Regions from separate parts of the Psychrobacillus sp. NPDC093200 genome, predicted to be linked through region 3. Evidence: riboswitches for the same ligand, from Rfam matches in the RefSeq annotation. Region 3 holds a riboswitch; each other region holds the start of a gene.

Region 1 (4,346 bases), 470 kb from region 3:
ATTCCAGTGGATTAAAAGGTTTTGTTATGTAATCGTCAGCTCCATTCATAAATCCTCTTATTTTGTCAGCATCACTTTCTTTTGCTGTTAGAAAAAATATAGGAGCATCGGATTTAAAACGAATTTGTTTAGCTAAATCAAGTCCCACTCCATCCGGAAGCATTATATCGAGAATATATAAATCATAATGCATATTGGAAATATAATTACTTGCCTTCTGGTAAGTTTCACAAATAACAATATGTCGAAAATTTTCTTTTCTTAAAATAATTTCTACCATCTCAGCGATAGCAAGCTCGTCTTCAACTATCAAAATATTAGTTTCTTCCATTAGTAAATCACTCCTAGAAATATTTAAGGTTTCTGTAAGGTTAGTTTCAATTTATTATAAGCTTACCATTTTATACTAACTAAGAGATATTTTTAGGAGGTTTCATGATGAAAGAAGAAAGAGTGCGTTTTATAGATGCTTTAAGAGGAATCAGTTTGTTTGGTATATTATTAGCGAATTTGTTAATTTTCCATTACGGTATATGGGGAAAGGAAGAATTAGAGTACTTTACGGCTTCTGCCACAGACAAGACTATTTATGCTATTCTTAAAATAGCAGTAGAAGGTAGTTTTATGCCGATATTCACTTTTTTGTTTGGTTTTTCATTAATAAAACTAGCAGAATCAATTAAAAAAAAGAACGGAAAAGTAAAAAGGCATTTATGGAGACGTTTTATATTTCTTTTTATTCTAGGTTTACTTCATTCAACCTATTTATGGGAAGGGGATATTCTAGCCTTTTACGGGTTAATGGGATTATTCCTATTACTTTTTTTAAATAGAAAAAAGAAAACTTTAATTATATGGGGAACTGTTTTGTTTGTATTGACTGGTGCTCTTAGTTACGGAATGGAAGAAAAAAGTAAGGAAGAGTTGGAAAAGCAATCATTATACATAGAAACCACAAATGAAGTCTATCAAAATGGCTCTTATGAGGAAATTAAGCAACACAGAAATACAGAGGATCCACTGTATTTTGAAAGTGAAGGGGAGAAAATATTTTTTAGCTTGTTTATGCTTTTGTTTGGACCATTGTTGACGTCACCGATGTTTTTGTTTGGTATGGCAGCTGCAAAGGGTGGCTTATTTCTACACATGGAACGAGAACAAAAATGGTATATATTAAGTATGGCTCTTTTGCCAATTAGTTTACTTTTAAAATCTATCGCTATTATTGGAGAAGAAACAAATTGGACAGCAGTTCTATTACAAATGGGTACACAATTACTGTGTATATCCTATATTGGTATATTTGCTATCCTATTTATAAAGTTCTCAGGTAACAAGGTTTTCATTGGTTTTGAAAGTGTTGGGAAACTTTCTTTAACAAATTACATTATGCAAAGTGTTATTTGTACTTTTATCTATTACGGATACGGTTTAGGACAATTTGGCTCTTTGGGCATGCTAAATAGTGTCTTGCTGGGCTTTGTAATTTTTGTTCTACAGTGTATAGGTAGCTACTACTACTTGAAGGTATTCAAACGAGGTCCCTTGGAAATGATTCTTCGAATGGGAACAAACCTCTCCTGGAGCGGTCATATGAAAGCTAAGAAAAAGAAGGTAAAGCTGCAAGGTAAGCCTGTATGAATAAATACGAAAGTAAGTTTTCATAATACGGCTACGAAAGCTTATAAAATTTATATAGAATAGAGATTAGAAAGAGCGATTAAAGGGATATGAAATTAGTTTAATGTACAGAAATAAAGCTGTGTATCAAACGTCTAGTCTTTTTACCTATGTACAAGTTTAAACACAATATGTTAGGGTATATAAGTAACCAAAACACAATATATAGTATTTATACGATGAAAAGGTACCGTTATGGTTTAAAAGGGAATTCGGTGAAATACCGAAGCTGTCCCCGCAACTGTAAGTGTGGACAACTGTTGAATATGCCACTGCGATTTTTCGTGGGAAGGCCAGCAGAAGGAAGAAACACGAGCCAGTAGACCTGCCTGTTTATCGGTGAAGCAACACTTTCTTCGGGGGTTGAGAGGTGGGGGCGAGAGACTCTATCTTTAAACGAACGATACGTCTTGTTGTTTCCTACTTTAAAATCGTGAGCGATGACTCAGCCGAAGAGGCTAGAGCCATCGCTTTTTTGTTATGTAAAGACAGGGAGGAATTCTAAATGACCATTATTTCAAACACAGAAAAACAACAGGTACTATACCAATTAACACAGGAGTTTGGGGAAGAAAAGATAGCACCATTAAGGAGGTCACATGACAAGTGGCTACAAAAACACCCAGAGGGCAATATTGCTAGCTGGTCTAAAGCCATGTCCTTAGAGTCACTGAGCTTTCTTGATGAACATGAACCTTATTGGACATTTGTAGCGGCTCGAATCTATTTAGCAGAAGTATATTCGCAACAAGCGGAACGAAGAAATACAACGGCAGATGCAGTCTATACAAAGTTTGCAGATAACGTTCAAAAGCTATCGGCTAAGGGAATTTATGATTCTCGTATCATAGAAACCTATTCTACAGAGGAATTAGAGCAATTAGCAGAAATCCTCGTTACTGAAAGAGACTTCCTCTTCACATATATAGCTTTAAAAACGCTTTTAGATCGTTATGTAGCGAAGGATTTTGATAAGACTATTGTAGAATTGCCACAAGAACGCTGGATGATTATTGCAATGACGCTAATGAAGGACGAAAAAGAAAACCGCATAGAAAAAATTAAAGAAGCCTATTGGGCGATGAGCAATTTATATATGACGGTTGCTACTCCTACTCTTTCTAATGCAGGAAAGCCACACGGGCAGCTTTCTAGCTGTTTTATCGACACGGTTGATGACAGTCTACAAGGAATTTATGATAGCAACACAGACATAGCCACACTTTCTAAGTTTGGAGGAGGAATAGGCGTTTATATGGGCAAGGTCCGTAGCCGGGGCTCTTCTATAAGAGGTTTTGTGGGAGCGTCTAGTGGCGTTCTTCCATGGATAAAGCAACTAAACAATACAGCTGTCAGCGTAGATCAGCTAGGCCAACGTCAAGGTGCAGTAGCTGTTTACTTAGATGTGTGGCATAAAGATATATTTACATTTTTAGATTTAAGACTAAATAATGGCGATGAACGACTTCGAGCACATGATATTTTTACTGGTGTATGCTTGCCAGATTTGTTTATGGAAAAGGTTGATGCAAGAGGAGAATGGCATTTGTTTGACCCTCACGAGGTTCGTCAGCTCAAAGGTTACTCATTAGAAGACTTTTATGATGAAAAACGTGGAGATGGTTCTTTCAGAGAAAAGTATGAAGAATGTGTAATGGATCATCGCCTTTCACGAGAAACAGTTCCAGCAATAGATTTGATGAAGCGAATTATGCGATCCCAGTTAGAAACGGGTGTCCCATTTATGTTTTATAGAGATGAAGTGAATCGCCGTAATCCAAACAAGCATGTTGGAATGATTTATAGTAGTAATCTTTGTACGGAAATTTTTCAAAACCAAAGTGCCACTGAATTTGAATCCATCCAGCTAGAGGACGATGTGATTGTAACTCGCAGAAAACCTGGTGATTTCGTAGTTTGTAACCTTTCTTCTATTAATTTAGGTAAAGCAGTACCAGAGGATGTACTAGAACGATTGATAAACATCCAGGTAAGAATGTTAGACAATGTTATAGATATGAACATGATTCCAGTGCCACAGGCAGAGCGCACAAACGCAAGGTACCGTGGAATTGGACTTGGAACGTTTGGTTGGCATCATTTACTTGCCCTTAAGCAAATTCGTTGGGAATCAGAGGAAGCGGTAGAGCTTGCTGATAATCTATATGAAAGAATTGCCTATTTGACGATTCAAGCTTCCTTAAATCTTGCGAAGGAAAAAGGGGCCTACCCTTTATTCGAAGGTTCTGATTGGCAAACAGGGGCTTATTTTGAAAATCGACAATATGAAGGAGAGGAATGGGTAAGTCTGCGTGATAAAGTAGCTGAAAATGGTATCCGAAATGGATATTTGATGGCCGTTGCACCAAACTCATCTACTTCCATTTTAGCGGGAAGTACGGCAAGTATTGATCCGATTTTCCAAAAGACCTATTCAGAGGAAAAGAAAGATTATAAAATTCCAGTGACAGTCCCAGATTTAAATTCAGAGACGACATGGTATTACAAATCAGCTTACTTTATCGACCAGCATTGGACGTTAAAACAAAATGCCGCCCGTCAAAGACATATCGACCAAGGTGTTTCGCTAAATCTATATGTTCAAAATACTATTAAAGCTAAGGAATTGTTAGCGCTGCACTTAGATGCCTGGAATAGTGGTCTAA
Region 2 (4,346 bases), on a different contig from region 3:
TGTGTGATGGGAGAAAATTTTAAAGTCGACAGTATGATGGATTATTGGATAGGGGTCAGTTATATAGGCGACACACCAGAAAATCTGGAGACATTAGAAATACCAGCATCAAAGTGGGCAATCTTTGAGGTTCACGGAGCAATGCCCAATGCTATGCAAAATACATGGTAACAAATTTACTCAGAATGGTTTCCCTCTCACTCCTACAAACAGGCAGGAACACCAGAGATGGAAGTGTATACAGATGATGACCCATCTGATCCAAACTGTTATTCAGAAATTTGGATTCCTGTAATATAAAAAAGTTGAACTAGTTCAGTTTACTAAACGATTGTAAATGAAATCGTGCTACGAAGGGTAACTAGCCTTTGTAGCATTTTATATATATGCGCCTTCATATTCCACTTCTGTTACAATCATTTCCTCTTCTGAGTAAGCCTTAAGTAATTCCCTTGCTATATACGATGGTGCTCCTAATGATTCAACTATTGCTTTCTCAGTTTGTCCCTCTCTTAACAAATCACAAAAATACTTTTGGAAATCTCTAACTATTGCTTGGCGTTCCTTTGTATTCAACATATAAAGCTCTTTTTCTAATGTCTCAATATAAATATTCGCTGTCATGTCTCTCTCTCCCTCGGTACTATTCATTAGATAGTACTATACCATAACACTATTATTCATTGCAAGGTACCAGTTTTAAAACAAAAGAAGTTGGTCTCCTCAAAACGAGACCAACTTCTACTTTATTCAAATATCTCTGGATAAACGGTTTTAGCTACTAGTTCTACAGCTTCACCAATTCGTGGTCCTGGGCGAGACATAATGTCCTGATCTAATTGGAAAATGGCGTTGTTTTGCACTGCCTCTAACTGATTCCAGCCTGGACGAGCCTTAATCTCACCAATTGGATCTTCTACATAATTTACGGTAGTCAAGATAATCGGAGGATTTTTCTTAATGACATCTTCCTCAGATAATTTAATCCATCCCTCTTGGTCTCCAAAAATATTTACAACTGTAGCTTTACTCAAAACTTCTTGTTGGAAAGTATTTTTTCCTGTTGTAAAAATTTCTGGAGATGGGCTTATTTCAAAGTAGACGTGTTTCTGATCGCTTACACCTGATACTTTGTCCTGAACACTTTGAATAGTAGTTTTAATAGAGTCAACAAGATCGGTTCCTTTATCCTCTACTCCCATTACTGCGGCCAACTGTTCAATATCTCCATAGACGTCTTCAAATGATAGCGCCGATTGAATGACAAAAACATCTAACCCCGCGTCTTCCAACACTTTAAGCTCTTCCTCAGACCCAGTTGTATAAGCAATTACAACATCTGGATTTATCTCTAAAATACGTTCTGCGTTGAACTTCATAGAATCGGAAACTCGTTCAATTTCTAGTGCCTCTTCTGGATAGGTATCGAATTCTGTAGCTCCAACAATTTTATCTCCTACACCAAGGGCAAACAGGATTTCTGTGTTACTTGGTTGTAGAGACACAATCGTTTCCGGAACTTCTTCGAATGTAACTTCTTTCCCCATATCATCCGTTACAGTATATTCTTTTACTTCTTGTACAGAATCTGTTTCAACAGCTGTATTTTTTTCAGCCTCTTGGCAGCCTACAAGTAAGATAGAAAGTATTAGTACCGCTAACCAATTCCTTAATTGTTTATTCATTTGTTAATCCTCCACTTTTTTCTTTTTTCTCATCGGATATGATTTACTGACAAATTGAATCTCTTCTACTCCATGATGCTTATTTACATATACCGCCATTGCAAACAATACATTTGCTAATAGCTGTGTGTAATCAAACAAAATCTCTGGTACTTCTCTTTCTAATGAAACTTTATGTAAAGCCCTTACAGATTTTTTTGCTTCACTACGACACACGTGTAATTCACATGCAGCTGTTGAGCCTTGTGGAAGTACGAATATATCTACTCTTCCTTCCACTTCACTTACGTAGAAATCATACATATCACTTAGAATTTGTAAATCCTCTTCATTGATTGCTAGCTTCCCTCTAACAGAACCATTTACGTGATATGCCATCGGTGCCAGATACATTAAATCCTCGTAAACTCTTGGAATATCTTTTGTTAAAGATGCGGCCAATCCAATACGTGTGGTCAATGAGTCTGTTCGAATCTCAAAGTCTACTGTAGACGGCTTTTCTCTCATAAATGGATAACAAATATATCGCATGTCTTTTTTCAATGCTCTGCCCCCTTTCCAAGTTATTTGTGAATTTTCGGCAATACAATACTCGACTTCTTACAGCACAAAAAAACGCCACCCTAAAAAAGGGCGGCGCAATACCTATTTATCGTTAGAAATTTAATCGAAAATAGAAACGTGCCGTACAACCCCTTAACTTCCGAAGAGTATTTATACGTTCAAGAAAAGGCCGGTCTCCTGGCTCATGCATCATTTTACTCTAAGAACCTTCCCATTGGCTTTTAGCCAACAGTGGTATTTTTCTTATTTCATCAGCATTTACAGTTGCGGATACAGCTTCGGTTTTTCACCGAATTCCCTAATTAAGCTGACAAGTCAGCACCTTTTCCCTGCAAAAATTATTCACTTATCGTAAGTGTACCATAGCCTTTCAATTGGTGATAGAAGCTTGTGAAACAACCAGCTTTTTACTCTTTTATTAGCTATAAAGTCTGCAATTATTTTGTTTCTCATTCAATTTATGCTACTGTTTTTATATGAAAAAATTTATTCCACTTTTACTTTTACTTGTCTTTGTATTTATAGCCTCCGGGCAGACTTCCGAGCAACAGTCTTTGGAGGCCGTGCTTAAAGAATGGCTTCCAAACAAGCCATTGGAGTCCTTTTTATCATTATTTCATATTCCTTATTGGGGATTCTATGTCTCTGTCGAGGAACGTGGCTACTATGCATTTGTCGAATTCTTAATAAGAAAAGGAGTCCACTTTTTTTATTTTGGTTTGATTAGTTTAGCTATTTATATTGCTTTGCCGAAGAGGAAGTATCGAAAACTTACTGCAATAATGATTACCTTTCTTCTAGCAGTCGCAGATGAATTCCATCAATCCTTTACGAGTGGACGATCTGCCCTTTTTCAGGATGTTCTATTAGATACAGGCGGGGCTATTTTTGTCATGCTTCTGCTAACGTTTGTTCAATGGTTGAAGCATAGAAAAAACGCTAACCTTTAGAAGGAAGCGTTCTTTCCCTATCTATTTACATCTTTTTCTCAACAAGAAAACAATCCCTAGCGTGACTACTGAAAAAACAGTAAGTATTTGACTAAACGGAAGGACAGGCTTGAATTTAACTTCCTCCGCAGTGATTTCATATACTCCAACCGGTTTTATCGAAAAGGCACCACCGCCTCCTTCTCCTTGACCTGTAGAATTTTCTTCATCTGAAATCGTGTCACCTCCACCTCCGCCTCCACCTACAAAATAATTAACTTTGGCAACAGGTAAGATCCTTTTGTTCTCCAATACAATTGGTTCTCCGTATATAAGAGACACATCTTTTTCTCTGTAAAACTTTTCGAAAATGGAACGGACTGGGGATTGAAACAATGGTAGCTTTCCCCCTTGTTTTTCTAGGTTACTTGATTTTTCCTCCATTAAATTATCTCCTTTAATTTAGAATAAGTGTCATGTGATGTTCTTCGTAATAGACGTCTCTATCCTTTAAAGCCATTTCTTCTACTCCAAATACCTTAAAACCTAATTGTAAATATAAATTTTTTGCGGATTCATTATTCGACACAACAGATAGATTAATCTTTTCTATTTCATTAGTTTCTATTGCCTGGTTAATGGCTCGCTCCATTAGGGCCTTTCCTACACCTTTTCTTCTTCCCTTTGAGCTTACATACATTGCAAAAATATTTGCTCTATGCTTCATTTTTAAGGAACTCTCTTGTGCTAGAGTAACCATACCAATTAATTTATCTTCTTCAAACGCACCGAACGTGTAATTGCCATTTACCTTAAAATTACCTTTTACTCGTTCAATTGGATTTTCTCTTTGAAGAGCTTCTTCATAGCTTGTTCCAAATGCTTCTGGACTGTTTTGCAGAGCCTCTAGCCTTAGTTCCCAATAAGCAATGGCATCTACATCTGTTAATCTTCTAATATCCATTCCTAAACCTCCAAAAAATAACCTTCATTACATATTTCGTGTGTGTATAATATAAAATCTTTGCAGGTTTCTGCACGAGAGCTTTCTGTGTCGAATAGTGAGGGGAGCTGCTCTGATGACCGAATCCTCATCCCTTCTTTTAGTAAAGTATGCCATCGAAAAGGTAATATAACTAATCCCTTTTCTAGTGCTTCTTTTTTTGAA
Region 3 (4,346 bases):
GATCAATAAAGAAGCTCCATTTATAAAGCTCAAAGGAAGCACGTGCCGGTTATCGGAGCCAAATAAAAGTCTAGTCATATGTGGCACTACCAATCCAACAAAACCAATGGTTCCAGACACTGATACGGCTGTGCCTGTAAGCATTGACCCACCAATTAATATCATCATTTTACGCTTCTTTACATCCACACCTAGATGCTGTGCTCGTTCTTCTCCGAAGAGCATGGCATTTAGCTCCCTACGATTTAACCATAGTAATAGGGAACCGATTACCATGAATGGCAATGCCATCTGAACATAGCTCCAGCCCCTCATAGATACACTGCCTAACAGCCAACCAATAATTTGCCGTAGCTCTTCACCTGTCAGAGCAATCATTAAGGAAATGACTGAGCCAAGAAATGAGCTAAATATAATACCTGTTAAAATAATCGTTTCCATTTTCATCGCGCGATCTACTAGCCTTGCGAAGGAAATAACGATGAGCATTGTAACTAATGCCCCTACCATACTGAAAACAGGCAAGGTGAACATTCCTAAGAAAGGTACCGAAATTCCAAAAAAGAGTGTAGCCACTGCACCAACAGATGCTCCGGACGACACTCCCAGTGTATAAGGGTCGGCTAGTGGGTTTTTAAGCAGGCTTTGAAAGGCCGCTCCCGCTATTGCCAGGGATGCTCCGACTAATCCTGCGAGTATAACCCGCGGCATGCGAATCTTCCATACTATATTAGTTGCAATCGCATCTGTTCCTGTATCCCATAAAGTACTGATCGGCACCTTTACAGATCCGACCGATACACCTAGCCAAATGGCTACAGCCAACGTAGCCAGTGACAGAATGTAACCGATCATTGATTTACTCACTAAATGCCTCCGGATAGATAGCCTTCGCCACTTCCTCTAAACCTTCTACTAAACGTGGACCTTGGCGACTTGTGGTATCCTCATCCACTTGTACTACTGCATTATTTTTAATAGCTGTCACTGTATCGAAACCATCACGTTGCTTGACCTTTTCAACAATGCCATCCACGTAATCATACGTGATTAACATAACATCAGGATTACGACTTACAATTTCTTCTGGGCTGACTTGGAACCAGCCCTCTTGGTCAGCCATGATATTTTCTGCGTTGACCATCGTTAGAATTTCTTGCATAAATGTATTATTACCAGGAGTATAGATCTCAGGCACATCTGAGGTTTCTACAAAAACTGTTTTCTTTGTTTCTACTTTTGAAACTTTTTCTTGAATTTCGTCAACCTTTGCCTTCATATCCTTTATAATGGCCTGTGCTTCCTCATTTTTGCCTGTTGCACGACCAATCTGCTCGATGGATGTATAGGTTAAGTTAAAATCCTTTGCATCCTGTACTACATAAACCTTTACACCAGAATCTCGTAGCTGTTGTAACCCAGCGTCAGCCATTCCTACTACGGACTCATGAGCGAAGACAATATCCGGATTCAAAGAGATAATTTTTTCAATGTTATACTCCATGCCACCAATTTTTTCTTTTTCTAAGGCTTCCTCTGGATAACTCTCGTAATCATTAACGCCGACAATTTCCTCATCAAGCCCTAATGCAAATAGAATTTCCGTATTACTTGGAATCATGGAAATAATGGTCTTCGGAGCTTCCTCTAATGTGATTTCTTGGCCTACAGCATCCGTCAATGTAAGCGGAAATGCAGTTTCTGAATTTCCAATTTCTGAACTATCTTCTTTTTCTGATGGAAGTGTCTCTTGCTCATTACATCCAACTAACACAAGCAAGGTCATTCCTATAATTAACCAAAACTTTTTCATCCTTCATTCCTCCTAAAATCAATAAAAAATCTCCCATCCTAGGATGAGAGATAGATAGGTATAAATCTGCCACAAAATACCGATAGCTGACCTACACCAGACCTATCCGCGTAGGTAATGGGTATGCACGTAAGGGCAGGTTTTCTGGCTTATGATGCATATGCATCACTAACAGTGGCGGGACCGCGCTGGACTTTAACCAGCTTCCCTTTTAACTCTAGCAATCCGTAACTAGAGCACCTTTACGCAAAAAATATTCCATTGCTGCTTTGCATTTATTATACCTTATAATTAAATGTTGTCGAGATGGAGACTAGAAGAGAAATTCGAGAAATAAATTAATATCAAGCAATTTTCCGAGTTTAGCGAAACATTAATTCCTTAACCTTGTAATCTATGAGTAATCACTGGACTATTAATAAAAATCGCAGTACACAATCCAATCTTGTTTATCTTGATTGTAGAAAAAATAAAAACTGCCACTATCTACTATATTGAATTGCGCCTTGGCATCAGAGCTTATCTGAAAGACAAACGGATAATCTTCACCATATGAGACTCCGCTCTGTGTATAGGATGGATACCCACCAACCTTGTGCATGGGATAAATATTTTCGACGATATCGTCGTAATACTCTATATCACTCTCCAATTCAAGACGTAAAATTTCATCTTGAATTTCTGGTTCTATATCTTCTGAATCCCATGCTGGGGTATCGTTCTCAACTAATATTGGTTTTAATGGAAAAGACTTCATTCTTGAAGATTGTTCATTTATCTTTTGTATTTCATTAATATTAGTAAAACAATTTATCTTAAAAAAAGAAGCTAAATTATCTTCAATTAAATGATTATATACATTAAAATCCATATAAACAGTGATTAACTGAATGTTTTTTAGCTCCTTCGGTACATAAGGTAAATTTTTTAGAAATATAGTACATATTGGTTCAAACTGAGGAGATTTATTTTCTCCGCTACCCCACATAACATTTCCTATCCAGCTCTCTCCCAATTCTTCCGTCGGCCGAGATCCTCCTGTTTCAAAAATCGTAGCTCGTTTAAATAGTGATTGTTTTAATTGAGTAATATTCAACGCAATTACCTCCTAAATCTATGTCCAAGCTTATTCACTTAAGTAGGACTCCCAATCATAATCATTTATTTTGTAGAATGCGCCATTGTCATTTCTCTCATATGCACAGAGGGGTAAATCTTCAATAAAAGCTAAAATAGAGTCATCAATATTTAAAATTACCCCTATAGATATATATTGCAGATTTTCATGATTATTTAAAAATTCATCATCTTCATAACCACTTAATACAGACCAACCAGAGTCTTGCTCATCCCTTGGCTCGTCTCTTAACATAAAATTAAATTCATCTCTCTCCAAAACATCTTTGCTCACAATTATTTTTGTGTCAAAATAGTAATCCCATTTGGATGAATACGGATCATTATACTCCGTGTCACAAATATGTTCTGTCCGAAATGATACTTCTTGTCCTCTTTTTAACTCACTTAGATTAAATGGATCATTCGTAAGAATTCCCTTAAAGTTCCCCATATCCCTATGAGTAATTTCAACCCACATTTTTTCTCCCGCATACCCGTCTGTTCTTGTCTCGATTTCAAAGATTAGTTTGACCATATCTCCTATATTTAAATTACCTATCACTTCTTTGCTAGGAATATAAAAAGTATAGGGTGCATCCTTATTTCTTTTATAGGCACTATCTATATACCATGGCACTTCGCTTCCTCCTTGCATCGTTATAAGCCTATTCTAACTTGAATATAAAAAAGAGGGCATTAATCCATTGATTAAAGCCCTCCAATGAGTTAGTTCCTAATTTATTACTTCGCGTTTTCAAAAATAATTCCTGCTTATTGAGGGAACTTTACTCATTCGTGAGCTTCTTCATCTCTTTTGTATTCTAAAAGATCCCCAGGCTGGCATTCTAAAGCCTTACAAATTGATTCTAATGTAGAAAGCCTAATTGCTTTAGCTTTACCATTTTTTAATATAGAAAGGTTAGCCATTGTTATTCCAACCCTCTCTGAAAGTTCTGTTACGCTCATTTTTCTTTTAGCCAACATCACATCGATATTAATAATAATCGCCATATTTTCACCTCAGACCGTTAAATCGTTTTCAGATTTTATATGAATAGCTTCTTGTAAAAGTTTTTGGAGAACGGCTGAAAAAACGACAATTACCATAGAGGCAAAAATCATGATAAGCCCGATTACTATAACTCCTGGAGCGTCATCCTTATCTGCCACAAGAAAAAATAGTGGCATGCCTAATACATATAAAGAGCTAATTGCCAGTGCACAGTATTTAATATTCTTTAACGCTCTTACAGATAATTCCGAGAAAGCATTACCCATATCAATATAACTTAAAAGTTTAAAAGCTTGGTACAAAGCAAAGTAAAAAGGTATAGCCGTTGCATACAAATCGATAAAAACGAGATATTTGAGATATGGAATGTCAGGGTATAATTCTTCTGCAAAATTTGCTATT

The links. Region 3 has a riboswitch for cobalamin ahead of ACQKNZ_RS03000 (ABC transporter substrate-binding protein). Riboswitches for the same ligand answer to the same signal wherever they lie in the genome.
Region 1: linked by a shared signal. The riboswitch ahead of ACQKNZ_RS00605 (ribonucleoside-diphosphate reductase subunit alpha) and the one ahead of ACQKNZ_RS03000 (ABC transporter substrate-binding protein) in region 3 are both predicted to bind cobalamin.
Region 2: linked by a shared signal. The riboswitch ahead of ACQKNZ_RS15810 (hypothetical protein) and the one ahead of ACQKNZ_RS03000 (ABC transporter substrate-binding protein) in region 3 are both predicted to bind cobalamin.

Annotation. Positions count from the first base shown of each region.
Region 1 is NZ_JBNNVC010000001.1:109,989-114,334, forward strand. It holds gene ACQKNZ_RS00595 (response regulator transcription factor) at 1-331, opposite strand, end outside; gene ACQKNZ_RS00600 (DUF418 domain-containing protein) at 439-1,641, shown strand; cobalamin riboswitch at 1,849-2,027, shown strand; gene ACQKNZ_RS00605 (ribonucleoside-diphosphate reductase subunit alpha) at 2,186-4,346, shown strand, end outside.
Region 2 is NZ_JBNNVC010000004.1:96,540-100,885, reverse strand. It holds partial or broken gene ACQKNZ_RS15825 (GyrI-like domain-containing protein) at 1-300, shown strand, start outside; gene ACQKNZ_RS15820 (HAAS signaling domain-containing protein) at 379-624, opposite strand; gene ACQKNZ_RS15815 (ABC transporter substrate-binding protein) at 747-1,685, opposite strand; gene ACQKNZ_RS15810 (hypothetical protein) at 1,689-2,228, opposite strand; cobalamin riboswitch at 2,400-2,590, opposite strand; gene ACQKNZ_RS15805 (VanZ family protein) at 2,726-3,199, shown strand; gene ACQKNZ_RS15800 (spore germination protein GerW family protein) at 3,221-3,622, opposite strand; gene ACQKNZ_RS15795 (GNAT family N-acetyltransferase) at 3,636-4,142, opposite strand; gene ACQKNZ_RS15790 (nucleotidyltransferase domain-containing protein) at 4,145-4,346, opposite strand, start outside.
Region 3 is NZ_JBNNVC010000001.1:583,337-587,682, reverse strand. It holds gene ACQKNZ_RS03005 (FecCD family ABC transporter permease) at 1-855, opposite strand, end outside; gene ACQKNZ_RS03000 (ABC transporter substrate-binding protein) at 860-1,813, opposite strand; cobalamin riboswitch at 1,931-2,072, opposite strand; gene ACQKNZ_RS02995 (DUF1963 domain-containing protein) at 2,229-2,909, opposite strand; gene ACQKNZ_RS02990 (immunity protein Imm33 domain-containing protein) at 2,940-3,569, opposite strand; gene ACQKNZ_RS02985 (helix-turn-helix domain-containing protein) at 3,722-3,943, opposite strand; gene ACQKNZ_RS02980 (DUF2975 domain-containing protein) at 3,953-4,346, opposite strand, start outside.